4 regions of the Vibrio sp. ED004 genome follow, and region 1 is predicted to be linked to each of the others. Evidence: predicted binding sites of a transcription regulator. Region 1 holds the regulator's gene; each other region holds the start of a gene.

Region 1 (5,351 bases):
TCAAAGCTTGTCTGAGCTCTATCGTTATCGATGTTTACAGCATAACGGGTACATACTATTGGTAGAACACGCCACTTATATAGTAAGTAACAAGCCTAACTCCGATATTATTCAATCAGTTACCCATGACATATTTTTGTTGCCCGTATCAGTGAAACCCTTGCGCTTATGCCGAGAATCAACCAAGCTCAAATAAAAACGTGGGCGTTCTGCTAAAAGCTCAACACTTTACCAAAGCCCATAAAAGAAGCATGGACTGTTTTATGACAATATTTACCGCAGCAGCTGGTCTATCTAATCCGCACTTACAAACCTTAGTGCCACGATTTATTAGAAAGCAGGCGTTGTTCAACCCGCAATGGCAAACCTTAGAAACACCCGATGGTGACTTTCTAGACCTTGCTTGGAGCGAATCGCCAGATGGCGACAATCCAAATAGTGACGATATAAAGAACAAACCGATATTCGTGCTGTTCCACGGTTTGGAAGGCAGTTTTGAGAGCCCTTATGCCAATGGACTAATGAATGCGTTTGCTAAAGATGGTTGGCTGTCGGTGATGATGCACTTTAGAGGCTGTAGCGGAAAACCGAATCGCTTGGCTCGCGCATATCACTCCGGTGAAGTTGAAGACGCTCGCTTCTTCCTCAGGCATCTACACGCTCAGTTTCCCAATAACCCAAAGGTGGCGGTTGGCATCTCCTTGGGAGGAAACATGTTGGCAAACTATTTGGCGGAATACGCAGATGACCCACTGTTGTCAGCAGCAACAATAGTCTCCGCCCCCTTTGACTTGGCCTGTTGTTCAAGTCGCATAGAACGCGGATTCTCGAAGCTCTATAAGAAGTACCTGCTTAATTCACTCAAATCGAATGCGTTGAAAAAGGTGAAGCTGTTGCAAGAGAAACTCGGCATCACGGCTGAATCCATCAAGAAGATCGACAAGCTGTATGAGTTTGATGAACGAATTACTGCGCCCCTGCACGGCTTCAAAAACGCGCAAGACTACTACGCACAGTGCTCCGCTCTTCCTAAGCTCAATAAAATCAAACTACCGACACAGATCATTCACGCCAAAGACGATCCTTTCATGACCGATGATGTGATTCCAAAATTCGTTCTACCGGATAACATCGATTATCGCCTATTTCAGAAAGGCGGCCATGTAGGATTTATCACTGGTAGCACACTCAAACCACGATTCTGGTTAGAGGAAGCCTTACCTGCGTATTATGAGAGTATCCAAGGTTCAGCATAACGACGAAGCCTTGCTAAATATAAACGCGAAACCTTGGTAAGATAGCGCAGCCCCAAATTGGGATTGTACTAAAAACATCACTAGACACACTCATCAACATATCAATGAACATAAAAGAGAGAAGTATTTATGATCATCCCATGGCAAGACATCGCGCCAGAGACACTGGAAAACCTCATCAAAGAATTCGTGCTGCGTGAAGGCACAGACTATGGCGACGTTGAGATCTCACTGCAAAGCAAGATTGATCAGGTGAAACATCAATTAGCTTCTGGTGACGTGAGCATCGTGTTTTCCGAACTGCACGAGACCGTTGATATCCAGGTGACAAAACGCTTCTAGGCTGCGCTTAGAAAGGAGCCGTGTTATAGTGGAAAACGATTGCTAACAAGTAAGTTACTCAAACGACAAGGGTTGTCATGTCCGCTAAACATCCAATTATTGCGGTGACGGGTTCATCTGGAGCCGGCACCACCACTACCTCAGAAGCCTTCCGCAAAATGTTCAATATGATGGACGTGAAGGCTGCTTGGGTAGAAGGGGATAGTTTCCACCGATTCACTCGACCAGAAATGGATGTCGAGATCCGCAAGGCGCGCGAGCAAGGTAAGCACATTAGCTACTTTGGTCCACAAGCCAACGACTTTGGTGCATTAGAAGAGTTCTTCCGTCAATACGGGAACGAAGGCACCGGTAAAGTACGTAGTTACCTACACACCTTCGATGAAGCTGTTCCTTATAATCAAATGCCGGGCACCTTCACGCCATGGCAAGATATCCCTGAAAATTCCGATGTGATGTTTTACGAGGGCCTGCACGGCGGTGTCGTTGATGGCGATATCAATGTCTCTCAACACGTCGATCTGCTGATTGGCATGGTGCCTATCGTAAACCTAGAATGGATTCAGAAATTCGTTCGTGACACACGCGATCGTGGCCACTCTCGCGAAGCGGTAATGGACTCTATTGTACGTTCAATGGATGATTACCTTAACTATATTACCCCGCAGTTTTCACGTACGCATATCAACTTTCAGCGTGTTCCAACCGTAGATACATCGAACCCACTCAACGCCAAAGGGATTCCAAGTTTAGACGAAAGCTTCGTAGTTATACGTTTGCGTGGCATCAAAAACGTCGATTTCCCTTACCTTTTGGCAATGATTGACGGCTCATTTATGTCTCGTCATAACACGCTAGTGGTGCCAGGGGGCAAGATGAGTTTTGCTATGGAGCTCATTGTAAGGCCAATCCTACAACAACTCATCGAAACCGGAAAAATAGGTTAACAAAACGACATTCTGGTTGATTACTTTTCATACCGTGATCATGTGCACAATTTTGCGTAAAAAATCGTAGCTTGGTCACGATTAAAATCAAGAAATAGTACCTGAAAAAGGATACTATTCTTAAACGAAACACAAGATAGCTTGCAGCGCTCAACGAGTGCTCTTATCCTACAAGTCAATCCAGGCTTAGCTAAAATACGGAAAGCGGCAAGCATACCCTGCAGAGGAAGTGAGATATTATGGTTCTAGGTAAACCTCAAACCGATCCAACATTAGAGTGGTTCCTTTCACACTGTCATATTCATAAGTACCCTTCAAAAAGTACTTTGATTCATGCTGGTGAAAAGGCAGAAACCTTGTACTACATCGTTAAAGGTTCTGTGGCAGTTCTTATCAAAGACGAAGAAGGTAAGGAAATGATTCTTTCTTACCTAAACCAAGGCGACTTCATCGGTGAGCTAGGCTTGTTCGAAGAAGACCAAGAGCGTACTGCTTGGGTTCGTGCTAAATCTCCTTGTGAAGTAGCTGAAATTTCTTTCAAGAAATTCCGTCAACTTATCCAAGTGAACCCAGACATCCTGATGCGCCTTTCAGCGCAAATGGCAAGCCGCCTACAAGTAACTAGCCAAAAGGTTGGTGACTTAGCGTTCCTTGACGTAACAGGTCGTATCGCTCAAACGCTACTAAACCTAGCGAAACAGCCAGATGCAATGACTCACCCTGACGGCATGCAAATCAAGATCACTCGTCAAGAGATTGGCCAGATCGTTGGTTGTTCTCGTGAGACAGTAGGTCGTATCTTGAAGATGCTAGAAGAGCAGAACCTAATTTCTGCACACGGTAAAACTATCGTGGTATACGGCACTCGTTAATCTCGATTAACTGAGCCAAAAATTTGAAAGCCACCAAATGCAAATTTGGTGGCTTTTTTATTATCTATAAGATTTACAGAGCAGATGCGAGATGCGAATGGAACAATTACAACTTCCAAACGCAAACACTCTCGAAGCGAAGCGTACCCGCATCTTTAGGGCAAAGCTCGTGCTCGAATCTTTCTTTAACCGTTAGTGCTTTCGAAGATCTTGTCCGCCGATGCCGCAACAAAGCCGGTGTAAAGCTCACCATTCGCCATCGCATAACGCTTAGCGAACTCATAGAAGCCTCCAGGAATCATCTCATTGCCTTCAACAAATGAAACTGGGACTTTGTCTGCCATTGTTGATGATTGCTCTAATAAGACCTCTGGAGAGCCTTTAACCTCACCACCAGATGCATTGATAGTGAAACCCGATTCGATCAGATAGTCATTCACGGCCTGAACTTCATCAAAGGCGTTAAGTTGATTTACGCTCACCGTAAAGTGGTTGGCACCGTAACCATGGGCCGCTAACCAAGACGCGTATTCACTCTCTTTTGCCAGCACTTGGAAATCTGCGAAGCTTAAATCCCAAAGGCGTCCGCCAAACAGGAATTCATGACCTTGCAGCTTGCTTGCATCGACTTGCTCAACGAGCTTAGCAACGATCTGTTGTAGCTCACTTGAGCACTCTTCTACCTTCAACTCACTGATGAACACTTTCGGCTGTTTTAGATCTGGATGCTCGTAATGCTTCGCGACTAGCTTCTTGCTCTCAAATAAGTAATCGCCACACGCTTTATAACCTAGCTCAAGAAAAGGCTTAGCCAGTGTTTCAATACCCAGCGGAGCTACATTGAAAGTACGCAGTGCAATATGATCGTTAATCAGCGCTTCATCTTCCTTCAGCAAGTGGTGTACTTTCTCAGCCGATGGACAAAGCCTATGAATGTAATCATCCCATAGTGATTTAAAGAGTAGATCGGGCGTCATGGTGACTCCTTGTCAGAGGTTCTAGCAAGCTAGTAATATGGATTAGAAAGGGAGAGGCTGGACATAGAGTCAGCAGCCATCAGCCTGTGACATACTTGTTCTATTATTATCTACCGCCCAATCTTGATGCTGAGCGTGGTTAAAATAAGGAAGCGATACGCCGCTTCCTTATCTCATAACTAATGAATGAGCCTTAGCTCAATATCAATCTAAACTACAGCTCGATACCTGGGCTAAACGTAGCTGGCAGTTGAGTTTCACCACCTTCCATTGAAGCCATTGGGTAAGCACAGTAGTCCGCCGCATAGTAAGCACTTGGGCGTAGGTTGCCAGAAGCACCCGGACCACCAAATGGTGCATCACCACTTGCGCCTGTGAGTTGGCGGTTACGGTTAACAATACCCGCGCGGATATGGTCAACGAAGTATTCCCATTCAGAATCGTCTGTCGATACTAGACCAGCAGACAAACCAAAGCGTGTGTCATTAGCTAGTTTAACCGCTTGCTCAAGTGACTGGTAACGAACCACTTGTAGCAATGGACCGAAGTACTCTTCATCTGGTAGTTCAGCAATGTTGGTGGCATCAATAATACCCGGAGAAACAAACGCCGCTTCACCCGCTTTTGCTTCTACTAGGCTTACACCACCTAGCGATTGCAGATTCGCTTGTGCATCTAAAATAAACTTAGCAGCGGCTTCTGAGATCTGTGGGCCCATGAATGGTGCAGGCTCAGCAAAAGGCTGATCAACACGAATCTTTTGCGTAGCCGCGACCAGCTTATCGATCAGTAGGTCGCCCTTCTCACCAACAGGAACATACAGGCGACGAGCACATGTACAACGTTGACCTGCACTGATGAACGCCGATTGGATAATGGTGTATACCGTTGCGTCCGCATCACCGTATTGGTCACTGATCACCATAGGGTTGTTGCCGCCCATTTCTAGTGCCAGCA
Region 2 (5,351 bases), 350 kb from region 1:
GCTCTAACCAGCACGCTAAATCTGACTGGATGGAGATGGAAAAAGAACGTGGTATCTCGGTAACTACGTCGGTAATGCAATTCCCATACAATGATTGCCTAGTAAACCTACTAGATACTCCAGGACACGAAGATTTCTCGGAAGATACGTACCGTACACTAACTGCGGTTGACTCTTGTTTGATGGTTATCGATGCTGCGAAAGGTGTCGAGGATCGTACTCGTAAGCTAATGGAAGTAACACGCCTGCGTGATACGCCAATCGTAACGTTTATGAACAAACTTGACCGTGACGTTCGTGACCCGATGGAAGTGCTTGATGAAGTGGAAAGCGAGCTGGGTATGGCTTGTTCTCCAATCTCATGGCCAATTGGTTGTGGTAAAGAATTTAAAGGTGTTTACCACATTCACCGTGATGAAACGATCTTGTACGAATCTGGCCACGGTCATGAGATCCAAGAAGTACGTATCATCAAAGGTCTAGACAACCCTGAGCTAAATGAAGCGGTAGGCGACGATCTTGCAAAAAGCGTACGTGAAGAGCTAGAGCTTGTTATCGGTGCTTGTCCTGAATTTGATCACGATCTGTTCCTTGCTGGTGAACTAACACCTGTTTACTTCGGTACTGCACTGGGTAACTTTGGTGTTGACCATATGCTAGATGGCCTAACGAAGTGGGCTCCTGCACCGCAAACTCGCCAAGCTAATGAGCGTGATGTAGTAGCGACAGAAGAGAAGTTTTCTGGCTTCGTATTTAAGATCCAAGCAAACATGGATCCTAAGCACCGTGACCGTATCGCATTCATGCGTATCGTATCGGGTACTTACAACCAAGGTATGAAGATGAACCATGTTCGTACTGGCAAGAACGTAAGTATCTCTGATGCGGTAACCTTTATGGCGGGTGACCGTGCGCGAGCTGAGAAAGCGTACGCGGGCGATATCATTGGTTTGCATAACCACGGCACAATCCAGATTGGTGATACCTTCACTCAAGGTGAAAGCCTGAAGTTTTCTGGTATTCCAAACTTCGCACCTGAACTATTCCGTCGTATTCGTCTACGCGATCCACTAAAGCAGAAGCAACTTCTAAAAGGCTTAGTTCAGCTTTCAGAAGAGGGCGCGGTACAAGTATTCCGTCCAATGCAGAACAACGACCTGATCGTTGGTGCGGTTGGTGTACTTCAGTTCGACGTGGTTGTAGCGCGCTTGAAAGCAGAATACAACGTAGAAGCTATCTACGAAGGTGTTAACGTTGCAACAGCTCGCTGGGTTGAGTGTGACGACGCTAAGAAACTGGAAGAGTTCAAACGTAAGAACCAATCTAACCTTGCGCTAGATGGCGGTGACAACCTGTCTTACATCGCACCAACTATGGTGAACTTGAACCTAGCCTCTGAACGTTTCCCTGAAGTTCAGTTCCGAGCGACGCGCGAGCACTAATTACTCCGCGCTCTATTCGAGTTAAACAAAAACGTCTATTGTTCTGCAATAGGCGTTTTTTAATACGTGCTATTTGAGGTTGGAAGCGTGAGGTTAATATGTTCGGTTGGATAAAAGTTTGGATTAAGAAATACGATAAGTGGTGTGAAGAGCTTGGTTTAACACCTGAGAATAAACGCAGTTGTGTACCTCATCGTCGTGATCCTCAAGGACAACAAACAGAGAGTGGGCAAGATGACACCAGAATTAAGTGATTTTCCGCTATTTGATACCCATTGCCATGCGGACTTTGACGCCTTTGACTGCGGTTTTTCAGTTGAGGAAAGTCTTGATGGTTACCTAAAAGAAGCGAAACAAGCCCAAGTTGAGAAACTGTTGATTCCTTCTATTGGTCAAAGTAACTGGGGGAAACTCGACAAAATCGCTCAATCTCACCCCAATGTTTACTATGCATTAGGCTTTCACCCGTACTTTTTAGAGCAAGCGGAGGATGAGCAATTCTCGGAACTTCACCAGTTACTCTCTTCAAAAAACAGCCAATGTGTCGCGATAGGTGAGTGTGGACTCGACTTCTTTGTCGACGTCGAAAAGGAAAAACAAGAGCGTTTTTTTATCCAACAAATGGAGCTTGCGAAGGCGTTTGACCTGCCTTTAATCATCCATGAGAGGAAGTCATACAACCGACTTATTGAGCTAATAAAGCAGCACAAATTCACCTTAGGTGGTGTGATTCACGGTTTTTCGGGGAGTGAACAGCAGGCTTTGGCTTGGATCAAGCTCGGTTTCTATATTGGCGTCGGTGGAACGATAACTTACCCAAGAGCACAGAAAACACGCACAGCCATCGCAAAATTGCCTCTTGAATACATGGTATTGGAAACGGATGCTCCGGACATGCCCATGCATGGAAACCAAGGAAATGTTAATCATTCCAAATATTTAGTTACGATCTTAAATGAACTTTTTTTGCTTAGAAAAGAGCCAAAGCAATCGATTGCAGCGCAAATTTGGCAAAATAGCCATCGCGCATTCGGTATATGTGAATAAAATCGAAGGTTTTTGTTTATCGTTTGCGTAAATTGCACTGAGCTTGTGATTTGGGTCACATTTGCGTGTGAATGGTACATGAATCTTCTACGAAAGTGTGAGGACGGCATTACTTTATTAGTGGTCGCATGAGTATAATTGCCTCCGCTTTATAGCCCCATTTTGTAACACGCCAATAAATAACTAATAAGGAAGTCATAAACTATGAGCCTGTTTATGAGCCTAGTCGGAATGGTTGCACTGATCGCAATCGCAGTACTACTATCTGACAACCGCAAAGCTATTAATCTAAGAACAGTGGGTGGCGCTTTCGCTATCCAATTCGCACTTGGTGCATTCGTACTTTACATCCCTTGGGGTCGTGATCTACTTGCAGGTTTCTCTGCTGGTGTAGCAAACGTGATCGACTACGGTAAAGACGGTACTGGTTTCCTATTCGGCAGCCTAGTTAACTTCTCAGTTGACGGTATCGGTTTCATCTTTGCTTTCCAAGTACTACCAACTCTGATTTTCTTCTCTGCACTTATCTCTGTACTTTACTACATTGGTGTTATGCAAATTGTAATCAAAGTTCTTGGTGGTGGTCTTCAGAAAGCTCTAGGTACTTCTCGCGCCGAGTCTATGTCTGCAGCAGCAAACATCTTCGTTGGTCAAACTGAAGCACCTCTAGTTGTTCGTCCATTTGTTCCTAAAATGACAAACTCTGAACTATTCGCAGTAATGTGTGGTGGTTTGGCTTCTGTAGCTGGTGGTGTACTAGCAGGTTACGCATCTATGGGTGTGCCTCTAGAGTACCTAGTTGCAGCGTCATTCATGGCAGCACCTGGTGGTCTACTATTCGCTAAAATCATCAAGCCTGAAACTGATAAGCCAGACGACAACATCGCTGACGAAATGGACGGTGGCGATGACAAACCAGCTAACGTTATCGACGCAGCAGCAGGTGGCGCATCAGTTGGTCTACAACTAGCTCTAAACGTAGGTGCAATGCTACTAGCATTCATCGGTCTAATTGCTCTAATCAACGGTATCCTAGGTGGCATCGGTGGTTGGGTTGGTATGGAAAACCTAACTCTAGAACTTCTTCTAGGTTGGATCTTCGCACCACTAGCATTCATCATCGGTGTTCCATGGGAAGAAGCAACTATCGCTGGTTCTTTCATTGGTCAGAAGACAGTTGTTAACGAATTCGTTGCATACCTAAACTTCGTACCATACGTTGGTGAAAACGCTCAAGTTGTTGCAGCAACTGGCCAAGTGATGTCTGAGAAGACTCAAGCAATCATCGCATTCGCACTATGTGGTTTCGCAAACCTTTCTTCTATTGCGATTCTTCTAGGTGGTCTAGGTGGTATTGCACCAAGCCGTCGCCACGACATCGCACGTATGGGTGTTAAAGCGGTAATTGCTGGTACTCTATCTAACCTGATGGCAGCAACAATTGCTGGCTTCTTCCTATCTTTCTAATCAAGTAGATTTAGATATATAGACGCCATAATAATATCGCCCCGTAGCAAGAAATTGCTGCGGGGCTTTTTTGTTTTTAGGCCTAGTGATTCTTTGGCATGAATATGAGCATAAGCATCAGCTTGATGTCGATTAATGGGTCTAGAATGTTTTTTTGAGATACAAACCGTTTGCGTTCTAAGGAGCACTACAATTTATTGATGGATACCTATAATGTATAAGCTTAAGGGATAGGATGTCTCTTTTGGCAAGAAAGTGACTGCTTGGATTCGTCCAAAGGTTATTCTTCTGGGATTAAGCCAAACTTAGCGATACGCTATAGATGTTAGACACAACATGACTGATTTGTTGTGCCATAGACCAAACTGGTACTGTGCGGTGACAAGGATTGCAATTGGTAGCGAAAGTTATCAAGTCTTCAGGGAACCAAGTCCGTTCATTTGTGACTACTGAGCATTACTAAAATATCCATCTATACTGGATGGAGGGCGAAGTAGTTAACTATTTGAATATATTGATCGGAGATAGAAATGAGCGATTTAAAAGCAGCAGCTCTACGTGCACTTAAACTTATGGACCTAACTACGCTAAATGACGACGATACTACTGAGAAAGTAGTGGCGCTTTGTCATGACGCGAAGACTGCAGTAGGCAACACAGCTGCAATCTGTATTTACCCTCGCTTTATCCCAGCAGCTAAGAAAGCGTTGCGTGAGCAAGGTACTCCAGAAGTACGCATTGCGACTGTAACTAACTTCCCTCATGGTAATGACGACATCGAAATTGCTGTTACAGAAACAAAAGCAGCAGTAGCGTACGGCGCAGATGAAGTTGACGTAGTATTCCCATACCGTGCCCTTATTGCTGGCAACGAAGAAGTTGGCTTTGAGCTAGTTAAGCAATGTAAAGCGGCTTGTGGTGACATCACGCTTAAAGTGATCATCGAAACAGGTGAACTGAAAGAAGAAGCACTGATCAAGAAAGCTTCTCAAATCTGTATCGAAGCTGGTGCAGACTTCATCAAAACTTCAACAGGTAAAGTGCCAGTAAACGCGACTCCAGAGTACGCGCGCATGATGCTTGAAGTTATTCGTGACATGGGCGTTGCTAAAACAGTTGGTTTCAAACCTGCTGGTGGCGTACGTACTGCTGAAGATGCAGCACTATACCTAGCAATGGCTGATGAACTACTAGGCACTGAGTGGGCAGACAATATGCACTACCGTTTTGGTGCTTCAAGCCTACTAACTAACCTTCTTAATACATTAGAAGTGACAGACCAGACTGCTGATCCTGCAGCATACTAAATTACTCGTCATATTTGACGCCGCAGCGTTGTTGACTGCGTAGTTCACCGGTTCGCCGGCCGTCCTAATCGCATAGAGCCTCTATGCT
Region 3 (5,351 bases), on a different replicon from region 1:
TCTCGTAAGGCTTCTTACGGCGCTTACGGCTCACAATGAGCTTGTGGTAACCCCATGCCAAATTACTTGGCAATGCAAACACTAAAGGGCCACCCTCGGCACGCTCGTCACGAACGACTTGAGATTGAAGATAGCCTTCAAGTACCTCTCCTTGCTCGGTTTCTAAGCGCCAGCTGAACTCACTTTCACGAGCACTTACACCTAGGTTAAGCGCCACTTCTACTGGCTCACCGTCACGCAAGACAAGAACTGGGTCTAGTACATCTTTTTTGTGTTTTCTTTCTGCTGACTTAAGCAATGCATCATCGCTGCTTGTATCGTAGCCCAACGAAGCCAATAGAGACGTGATCGTCTCGTCTGATACTTGTGCTTCATCGCCCCACGCACTAACGTAACTGTCGGCAATGTTTGCCATTTCTGCGACTTGTTTTAATACGGTCTGTTCTTTCATCGCTCTCTCCGAAAACGTTCTGACGCTTTCTATTTTGTAGGGTTGTTAATTTAAATTTTTACTAATCAATTAGCTTGTGACAATCGGTTTGTAAGCAGCTTGTTTATAAACGACAAACCTTTAAGCCTTTCGTTTGCTCACAAGCTAATTGAGCCAAGGCAGAAACTGCCTTGGCTACTTTGAAAGTATTAACGGTTAACCGCTTCTAGCTTCCAGATGTTGTTCACGTAGTCGCGGATTGAGCGGTCTGATGTGAACTTACCAACCAATGCTGTGTTAAGAATCGCTTTCTTAGCCCAACCTGCTTGGTCTTTGTATTGCGTGCCCATCTCTTCGTGCGCCTTCACATAAGAAGCAAAGTCAGCAAGACATAGGTATGGGTCACCGCCGTCTAGTAGGCTGTCAAACGTTGCACGCAGAAGGCCTGGTTGACCTGGAGAAAACTCATCGCCAGTCAATAGGTCTAGAGATGCTTTCAGTAGCGGGTCTGCATTGTAGTAATCGTATGGGTTGTAACCCTGAGCTTTCAATGCAACAACACCATCAACGTCTAGGCCGAAGATGTAGATGTTTTCATCGCCAACTTCTTCACGGATCTCAACGTTTGCACCATCCATCGTACCGATAGTTAGAGCGCCGTTTAGAGCCATCTTCATGTTGCCCGTACCCGATGCTTCTTTACCAGCCAGTGAGATTTGCTGAGAAACGTCTGCTGCAGGGATGATGATTTCAGCCATGCTTACACGGTAGTCAGGGATGAATACCACTTTAAGCTTGTTACCGATGCGAGGATCGTTGTTGATCTTCTCTGCAATCTTGTTAACCGCGAAGATGATTTCTTTTGCTAGGTGGTAACCCGGTGCTGCTTTCGCTGCGAAGAAACATACGCGTGGCTCACACTCGAAACCAGGTTCGTTAAGAATACGGTGGTACAGAGATAGAATGTGTAGCAAATCTAAGTGTTGACGCTTGTATTCGTGTAGACGTTTAATTTGCACGTCGAAGATAGCGTTAGTATCTAGCTCGATACCCATGTTCTCTTGAACCCAATCAGCAAGGCGCTGTTTGTTTTCTTTCTTAACAGCCATGAATTCTTTTTGGAATTTCGCGTCTGTAGCAAACTTAGCGATGCCTTCAAGCTGCTCAAGTTTTGCAGGCCACTCAGTACCGATCTTGCCAGTGATTAGCGTAGATAGACCTGGGTTACAGAACTTCAACCAACGACGTGGCGTGATGCCGTTCGTTACGTTAGTCAATTTGCCTGGGAAGATTTCGTTGAACTCAGGGAACAAGTCTTTCTTAACCAATTGAGAGTGAAGTGCAGCTACACCGTTTACTTTGTAAGAACCAATCACACACAGGTTTGCCATGCGAACCATACGGTGGAAACCTTCTTGGATGATAGAAAGCTTCGCTTGCTTCTCACCGTCACCAGGCCACATCTTACGAACTTCTTGCATGAAGCGGTGGTTGATTTCAAAGATGATTTCCATGTGACGTGGAAGAAGACGGTTGATCAGAGATTCAGACCAAGTCTCTAGCGCTTCAGGAAGTAGTGTGTGGTTCGTGTATGCGAACGTATGAGCACTGATTTCCCAAGCTTGGTCCCAAGTTAAACCTTTCTCATCAATCAGGATGCGCATCAATTCAGGGATAGCGATCGTTGGGTGCGTATCATTAAGCTGAATCGTTTCTTGCTTAGGCAGATCTTCTAAAGAGAAACCTGCTGCTTCGTGGCGACGTAGAATATCGCGAACCGATGCTGCTGAGTGGAAGTACTGCTGCATTAGACGCAGTGTCTTACCTTTCTCGTGGTTGTCGTTCGGGTAAAGAACCTTAGTGATGTTACCTGCATCGATTAGCGAGTGTTGCGCTTCGAAGTAATCACCGTTGTTAAAGCTTGCTAGTGAGAATGGTGCAATTGCCTGACACTCCCAAAGACGCAGCGGGTAAACCGTGTTTGACTCGTAACCTACGATAGGCAGATCCCAAGGCATTGCTTTCACTTCCATACCTGGAACCCAAGTACGTACTTCTTTACCGTCGATGTATTCAACTTCAACGTGACCGTAGAAACCAATGTGCTGTGCTAGTTCTGGACGAGCGACTTCCCATGGGTAACCTTCAACACCACGCCATGCGTCAGGTGCTTCTTGTTGACGACCATCTTGGAAAGATTGCTTGAATAGGCCGTACTCGTAGTGAAGACCGTAGCCTACTGTTGGGTATTCTTGAGCGGCACAAGAATCCATGAAACAAGCGGCTAGACGACCAAGGCCACCATTACCTAATGATGGGTCGCGTTCTTCTTCTAGAAGATCAGTTAGGTTTTGACCTAACTCTTCCATGGCATGAGTGATCTGTTCGTACAGACCCATGCTGATCAGGTTGTTACCTGTTAGACGACCAATCAAAAACTCTAGTGATAGGTAGTTAACGCTCTTCGCGTTCTTAATTTTTTCATCATTTTCAGTTTCTAGCAGGTCAAAAGTCGTTAGCTCTGCAAGAGCACGACCCATTGCTAGATACCATGAACGGCTGTCTGCTGTTTCAACGGTTGTTGCGTAGGTTGCAGATAAATGTTTCTTAACACTCTCTTGGAATGACACTTTATCGAAAGTTTTTTGCTGAGTTGGTTTCATTTCAGAAATCTCGCTTTTAATAGTTCTAATTCATCTGTGACATATCGTGCATGGTCACCATAAACTAAACATCCTCCCGCTAACGCAACTGACTAGGAGTAGATGGGAGGGCGTAGGGGGCGTACCGACTTAGGGTTAGTGATCTGACTCTCATGTTCTGACTTCGAACAAAAACTTGAAGTGACTAAGATCACAAGCTCCCGTTCGATAACTTAACTTCAATTGATGTGACTTTTATTTAACCAAATGAAAGTCATTGTCAAATCTGATATTCAGATCACGAAAATAATTTCTAGCTCTCATCTTTTGCATAGATTCCCGTGTAGAGATGAACGAAGTCACATTCCCAAACCAACCCTTAATGTGAGCAAGGTCTCAAATAAAGGGCGTAGACACCCAAAAACATGCAGGAGCGCAAGGTTTCTGAGGAGGATCATAGTCGGTAACGTTTTGCTTCACGTAGTATGAGTAAAGACTTAAGTAATTAGGCTAGTGTCATTGGAGTGCACTCAACGATAGATTGGGATATTCCAGAACATAGCCACGGAATAGGTGTAAAACTTCGATATGTGGATCCCTTCGAAACTGACTCGTCCCGGCCGCTTACATAATGCAATCCTACGACCTAGGGTTCTCGATCTGCTTCACAATGCAGATTGCTATAAGCTTGTGTTATTCCGCTCTCCTGCGGGCTACGGCAAAACCACCATGGCTGCACAATGGTTGATAGATAAACCCAATGTGGGTTGGTACAGCATTGATGATAGTGACAACGATGCCTTCCGCTTTATCAACTACCTACTTCAATCACTTAATAAAGCGACTCAAAATGCCTGTCCTAATGCCCAGAAACTGGCAGAAAAACGACAGTTTTCATCACTGCTTTCTTTATTGAGTGAAGTGTTCGCCGAGATGTCGGAATTCCATCACGAGTGTTTTCTGGTGTTGGATGACTATCACTTGGTCAACAATGACGACATCCACGAAGCCATGCGCTTCTTCCTCAAACACATGCCCGACAACCTAACCTTGGTTGTCACCAGTCGAGGTACGCCACCGCTTGGTACAGCAAACCTACGCGTTCGTGACTTAATGATCGAATTAGGTAATGATTCGTTGGCGTTTGATACCGAAGAAACCACACGCTTTTTCAACCAACGCGTAGCGGATGGCATTGATGACACCACGGCAGATAGCATCTGTAGTTATGTAGAGGGTTGGCCTTCTGCATTGCAACTTATCGCGCTACAAGCACAGCACCAAAAACGCACCCTTGCACAGTCCGCAGAGTCGTTCTCTCACTTTAACCACGCCCATCTTTGGGACTACTTGGTTGAAGAAGTATTCGACCTGCTAGACAAAGAAACCCGACAGTTCTTGATGCAATGTTCTGTGCTTGATCACTTCAACGATGAGCTTGTATGTGCACTTACACAACGTGAAGACGCGCTAGGGATGATCGAGTCACTCAACCGATTTGGTTTATTCATCTACCCTCTTGAAGGTGAAAAGAACTGGTATCGCTTCCATAACTTGTTTGGTGAATTCCTCGCACATGAGCGCCAAGCTCGAATTCCTCAGCAAGAAGCTGAACTTCATCGAAGTGCTGCAAAAGCGTGGATAAAACAGAACACACCACACCAAGCTTTACGACATGCGCAACGCGCTGAAGATCCAGAACTGATCATTCAAATCCTGACTGAACACGGTTGGCCGATGTTCAACCAAGGTGAGCTTTCATCACTAGAGATGGCGATCAAACAACTGACTACCGATCAACTTTACAGTGAGCCTAAACTGTCCATGTTGCGTGCATGGCTTGCACAAAGTCAGCACCGTTATGATCAAGTGGGTACTTTGTTGGAAGAGGCTGAGACTCAATATCAAGCTCGAAACATTGAACTCGATACTCAGCAGCAAGGCCAATACAACGCCTTACGTGCACAAGTTGCCATTAACAGCAATGAACCTGAAAAAGCATTAGAACTGGCTGAGCTTTCGTTGAGCCAACTGAACACCACCGTTTATCGTAGCCGCATTGTCGCAACCTCGGTTGTGGGCGAAGTGAATCACGTAATGGGTAACCTAAGCCGCGCACTACCGATGATGCAACAAACAGAAAAACTTGCACGTCAGTATCAGGTTTACCATCAGGCTCTGTGGGCGATTCTGCAACAAAGCGAAATCTTGATTGCTCAAGGTTATGTTCAAGCAGCCTTCGAGCTACAAGACAGTGCGTTCAAATTGATTGAAGAGCA
Region 4 (5,351 bases), 190 kb from region 1:
TGGACATGTTCCCACACACCAGTCATCTAGAATCAATGGCTCTCTTTATCAAGGCTTAGAGGCCCTTAAACAAGGCTTCAAAATGAATCACAAAGGCGCAGGGAAACTTGCGCTGATATCAATATGGTCGAACTAACTTGGAACCAGTTAGTCATATTGAATTGGGTATAAACAGAATAACTAGGAAGGCATGATGGTTGCGGTACGAAGCGCACATTTAAACCCAAGCGAACAGTTTGAGCTAGAAAGTTGGATTGCGTCATTGAATCAAGACGCAAAAACCTCGAATAAACTGATTAAAGTTTATCGTCACTGTGAAGAACTTTTAAAAGATCACGAGCAAGCATCGCTCTTGCTTTGGCGTGGCCGCGAGATGATCGAAATCTTGGTCACCTTGTCCATGGACCGTGCCACTTTAATTGCTGCACAACTTTTCCCCGTCGTCTCTAGCGGCGTTTTTGAGCGCGAAGCGTTTGAAGAAAGCTACGGCAAAGAAACCGTAAAGTTGATTGATGGCGTTGAAGAAATGGCGGCCTTGGGCCAGCTTAACGTGACCCTTGAAGGCAGTGCAGCCTCGGGTCAAGTCGATAACGTTCGTCGCATGTTATTAGCAATGGTTGACGACTTCCGCTGCGTAGTCATCAAGCTAGCGGAGCGAATCTGTAACCTCATTGAGGTGAAAAAAGCGCCTGATGCTGTGCGCCGCGCGGCAGCAAAAGAGTGTTCTAACATCTACGCACCACTAGCGAACCGTTTAGGTATTGGTCAGCTTAAGTGGGAAATCGAAGATTACGCATTCCGTTACCAGCAGCCAGACACCTACAAGCAGATCGCAAAACAGTTGTCTGAGCGTCGTATCGTACGTGAACAATACATTACAGATTTCGTTGACGATTTAACGGCAGAAATGAACCGTTCAAGCATCAATGCTGAAGTCAGTGGCCGACCAAAACACATCTACAGCATCTGGCGTAAAATGCAGAAGAAAGGCTTGGCCTTCGATGAACTTTTTGACGTTCGAGCTGTGCGTATCATCGCCGACCAACTTCAAGACTGTTATGCCGGCCTAGGTGTCGTTCATACCAAATACAAACATCTACCAAGCGAGTTTGATGACTATGTGGCGAATCCTAAGCCAAATGGTTACCAGTCGATTCACACGGTTGTTCTTGGCCCTGAAGGCAAGACCATTGAGATTCAGATCCGTACCAAGCAGATGCACGAAGACTCAGAGCTTGGTGTTGCGGCGCACTGGAAGTACAAAGAAGGTGCTTCAAGTGGCCGCAGTGGTTACGACGAGAAAATCACTTGGTTGCGTAAGCTTATCGATTGGCAGGAAGAGATGTCGGATTCTGGCGAGATGCTGGATGAAGTTCGTAGCCAAGTATTCGATGACCGCGTATACGCGTTTACACCGCGTGGTGATGTGGTTGACTTGCCAATGGGTGCAACTCCGTTGGACTTTGCTTATCACATCCACTCGATGGTTGGTCACCGTTGTATCGGTGCCAAAGTGGCAGGGCGTATCGTACCGTTCACCCATAAGCTATCAATGGGCGACCAAGTAGAGATCATCACCCAGAAAGAACCGAACCCATCTCGCGATTGGCTGAACCCAACCACAGGCTTCGTTCACTCTGGACGTGCTCGTGCGAAAATCAACGCATGGTTCCGCGCGCAAAGTCGTGAGAAGAACCTAGAAGCGGGCCGTGACATCCTTGAGGTTGAATTAGCGAAGGTTGGTGCAACTCTAAAAGATGCCGACCAATACGCGCTAAGACGCTTTAACGTGAACACGCCAGATGAGCTTTATGCTGGCATCGGTAGTGGCGACTTGCGTATTAACCAAGTGGTTAATCACATCAATGCGCTAGTGAATAAGCCTACAGCCGAAGAAGAAGACAAAAAAGCGCTAGAGAAACTGCTTGAGTCGGAAAACAAGCCAGCACAACAGAGTCGCCCCAAGAAAGACGCCGTAGTCGTGGAAGGTGTTGATAACCTAATGACGCACCTTGCTCGTTGTTGTCAGCCAATCCCTGGCGACACCATAAAAGGTTACATCACTCAAGGTCGTGGTATCTCGGTTCACCGTAGTGACTGTGAACAACTGAGTGAGCTAAGCCTACATGCGCCAGAACGTATCATTGATACCGTTTGGGGTAATGGCTTTGTTGGTTCTTACATCCTAACGCTGCGTGTTGAAGCGCTAGAGCGTAATGGCTTGTTGAAAGACATCACCTCACTGTTCTCGAACGAGAAGATCAGCGTGACCACAATGAAGAGCCGCATCGACTACAAACGTCAGTTATCGGTAATGGATTTCGATTTAGAGGTCACCAATATTGAGATTCTGAGTCGAGTGACAAGTCGAGTCGAACAGATCAAAGATGTTATGTCAGTAAAAAGGTTGGGATAGTCTAAAATACGATCCTCGTCATTCCCTACAGTGAGGGACGAAGGTGATAGGGAATCTCGCCAAACGGTTTGAGATCCCCAACTCGCTCATTCTTCACTCTTGGGGATGACGGAAAGAATAGAAAGGTGAGTGGTTTTGGCTGCTCACCTTTTTTAGTTTTAGAAGACGTTATAAATTTAAAAATCAAAGACAGTAATAGGAAGAAAACGATGAATCACCCGATTGAACAACTTGAACAGATCATGACTAAGCTGCGCGATCCTGAAGGTGGCTGTCCTTGGGATTTAAAACAAAATTTTGAAACAATTGTGCCGCATACTATCGAAGAGACGTACGAAGTGGTGGATGCGATTCACAACAAAGATTGGCCGAACCTACAAGAAGAGTTGGGTGATTTGTTGTTTCAGGTGATCTTCTATAGCCAGTTAGCGAAAGAACAGGGGTTGTTTGAGTTCTCTGATGTGGTTGATGGCATCAATGAGAAGCTAACACGACGTCACCCGCATGTGTTCTCTGATACCGAGTTTGCCAGTGATGAAGAAATCAATGCCAACTGGGAAGCGGAAAAAGCGAAAGAAAAAGCACAAGCAGGCAAAACTCAAGAAAGTATTCTAGACTCAATACCAAACTCTCTACCTGCGCTTTCGCGTGCTACAAAGATTCAAAAGCAGGTCGCGAAATTTGGCTTTGATTGGGACTCAATTGGGCCAGTCGCCGATAAGGTTTTAGAGGAAGTTGACGAGGTGCTGGAAGAGGCGCTTCAAGTCACACCTAACGAAGATTTGGTTGAAGAAGAGTTAGGTGATTTGCTGTTTGCGACGGTCAATTTGGTGCGACATTTAGGTAAAAATCCAGAAACGGCGCTGAACAAAGCCAATCTGAAGTTTTCACGTCGCTTTAAAGGGGTGGAACAAAAAGTTCGTCAGCAAGATAAAAATTTGACCGATTTTTCACTACAACAGCTTGATTCCATGTGGGATGAAGTCAAAGTGGCGGAGAAAAGATAACCAAAGCTTTTATCATGAATTGATTTGAAGCAAAAAATAAAAAATAGCAGTGTGATAGATTTCACGTTGTGGCGATAAGGGGCTTCTGGTATATTTTCATCCCGTCCAGAAGTAGTCCATTTCCCTCATTCAACCAATTTCAGGTTAAACATGACGACAAATTACATTTTTGTTACTGGCGGGGTTGTATCCTCTCTAGGTAAAGGTATTGCTGCAGCATCTCTTGCGGCTATTTTAGAAGCTCGTGGTCTTAAAGTGACTATGATGAAGCTTGACCCTTACATCAACGTTGATCCAGGCACTATGAGCCCGACTCAGCACGGTGAAGTGTTCGTTACGGAAGATGGCGCTGAAACAGACCTTGACCTTGGTCACTATGAGCGATTCATTCGCACCAAGATGACTAAGCGTAACAACTTCACTGCAGGTCGTGTTTACTCAGACGTACTAGCAAAAGAGCGTCGCGGTGATTACCTAGGTGCAACAATTCAGGTTATCCCACACATCACTAACTCTATCAAAGAGCGTGTTATTTCTGGCGCAGCTGGCCACGATATCGCGATCGTTGAAGTTGGTGGTACGGTTGGTGATATCGAATCTCTACCATTCATGGAAGCGATTCGTCAGCTAGCAGTAGAACTAGGCCGTGAACGTGCAATGTTCATGCACCTTACTCTAGTGCCATACCTAGCAGCAGCGGGTGAAGTGAAAACTAAGCCAACGCAACACTCTGTAAAAGAGCTACTGTCTATTGGTATTCAGCCAGACATCCTAGTTTGTCGTTCAGACCGCAACATTCCTTCGAACGAGCGTAAGAAAATTGCTCTGTTCTGTAATGTGCAAGAAAATGCAGTTATTTCTATGCGCGATGTTGACTCTATCTACAAGATCCCTCAGCTTATTAAAGCTCAAGGCACTGATGAACTTGTATGTAAGCGTTTCGGCATCACAGCTCCAGAAGCAGACCTGTCTGAATGGGAACAAGTAATTTACGAAGAAGCTAACCCAACGGGTGAAGTGACGATTGGTATGGTTGGTAAGTACATTGAACTACCAGACGCATACAAATCAGTAAATGAAGCGCTAAAACACGCAGGCTTGAAAAACCGCCTAAGCGTTAATATTAAATACGTAGATTCACAAGACGTTGAGTCTCGTGGCGTAGAAGTTTTAGAAGGCCTAGATGCAATCCTAGTTCCAGGTGGCTTTGGTGACCGTGGTGTTGAAGGTAAGATTCTTGCTGCTCAATACGCTCGTGAAAACAAAGTACCTTACTTAGGTATCTGTCTAGGTATGCAAGTAGCGCTTATCGAGTACGCTCGTAACGTTGCTAAAATGGAAGGGGCGCACTCTTCTGAATTCTGTACTGAAACTAAGTACCCAGTAGTTGGTCTTATCACTGAGTGGACTGATGGCGAAGGTAAAGTTGAAGAGCGTACAGAATCATCTGACCTAGGCGGTACAATGCGTCTTGGTTCACAGCTTTGTCACCTAGCGAAAGGTACGAAAGCTTACGAATTATACGGTAGCGCGACGATCCATGAACGTCACCGTCACCGTTACGAAGTGAACAACAATCTTCGTCCACAAATCGAAAAAGCGGGCCTAAAAGTATCGGGTCTATCTGCGGACAAGAAACTGGTTGAAGTTATTGAGAACCCGAACCATCCATGGTTCGTTGCTGCTCAATTCCACCCAGAGTTCACTTCAACACCTCGCGATGGTCACCCATTGTTTGCAGGTTTCGTTAAAGCGGCTGGTGAGTTCCAGCGCGGCGAGTTAGAAAAGTAAAAAGGAATACAGGTAGCTGCGTAAGTTGTGCTGCTACCTTTAAATTTGACATTTATATATTCAACGAGAAGGAAACATTCAATGTCTAAGATCGTTAAAGTTCTAGGTCGTGAAATCATCGATTCACGTGGTAACCC

The links. The regulator CRP, encoded in region 1, controls carbon source genes, mostly activating them, when cyclic AMP is high. The targets are predictions, from matches to a motif close to TGTGANNNNNNTCACA.
Region 2: the regulator CRP is predicted to act here: its motif matches at 2,534-2,549, upstream of ITG10_RS04520 (NupC/NupG family nucleoside CNT transporter).
Region 3: the regulator CRP is predicted to act here: its motif matches at 3,273-3,288, upstream of ITG10_RS19925 (glycogen/starch/alpha-glucan phosphorylase).
Region 4: the regulator CRP is predicted to act here: its motif matches at 3,474-3,489, upstream of ITG10_RS05205 (CTP synthase).

The regions. Positions count from the first base shown of each region.
Region 1 is NZ_CP066149.1:1,398,142-1,403,492, forward strand. Features, by position in the region: gene ITG10_RS06295 (hydrolase) at 264-1,256, shown strand; gene ITG10_RS06300 (YheU family protein) at 1,386-1,598, shown strand; gene ITG10_RS06305 (phosphoribulokinase) at 1,676-2,545, shown strand; gene crp (cAMP-activated global transcriptional regulator CRP) at 2,785-3,417, shown strand; gene ITG10_RS06315 (DUF1338 domain-containing protein) at 3,603-4,394, opposite strand; gene astD (succinylglutamate-semialdehyde dehydrogenase) at 4,609-5,351, opposite strand, start outside.
Region 2 is NZ_CP066149.1:1,050,225-1,055,575, reverse strand. Features, by position in the region: gene prfC (peptide chain release factor 3) at 1-1,442, shown strand, start outside; gene ITG10_RS04530 (DUF5363 family protein) at 1,541-1,696, shown strand; gene ITG10_RS04525 (TatD family hydrolase) at 1,677-2,489, shown strand; gene ITG10_RS04520 (NupC/NupG family nucleoside CNT transporter) at 2,694-3,956, shown strand; gene deoC (deoxyribose-phosphate aldolase) at 4,487-5,263, shown strand.
Region 3 is NZ_CP066150.1:525,281-530,631, reverse strand. Features, by position in the region: gene malQ (4-alpha-glucanotransferase) at 1-451, opposite strand, end outside; gene ITG10_RS19925 (glycogen/starch/alpha-glucan phosphorylase) at 640-3,093, opposite strand; gene malT (HTH-type transcriptional regulator MalT) at 3,661-5,351, shown strand, end outside.
Region 4 is NZ_CP066149.1:1,206,173-1,211,523, reverse strand. Features, by position in the region: gene rlmD (23S rRNA (uracil(1939)-C(5))-methyltransferase RlmD) at 1-59, shown strand, start outside; gene relA (GTP diphosphokinase) at 194-2,416, shown strand; gene mazG (nucleoside triphosphate pyrophosphohydrolase) at 2,626-3,423, shown strand; gene ITG10_RS05205 (CTP synthase) at 3,574-5,214, shown strand; gene eno (phosphopyruvate hydratase) at 5,296-5,351, shown strand, end outside.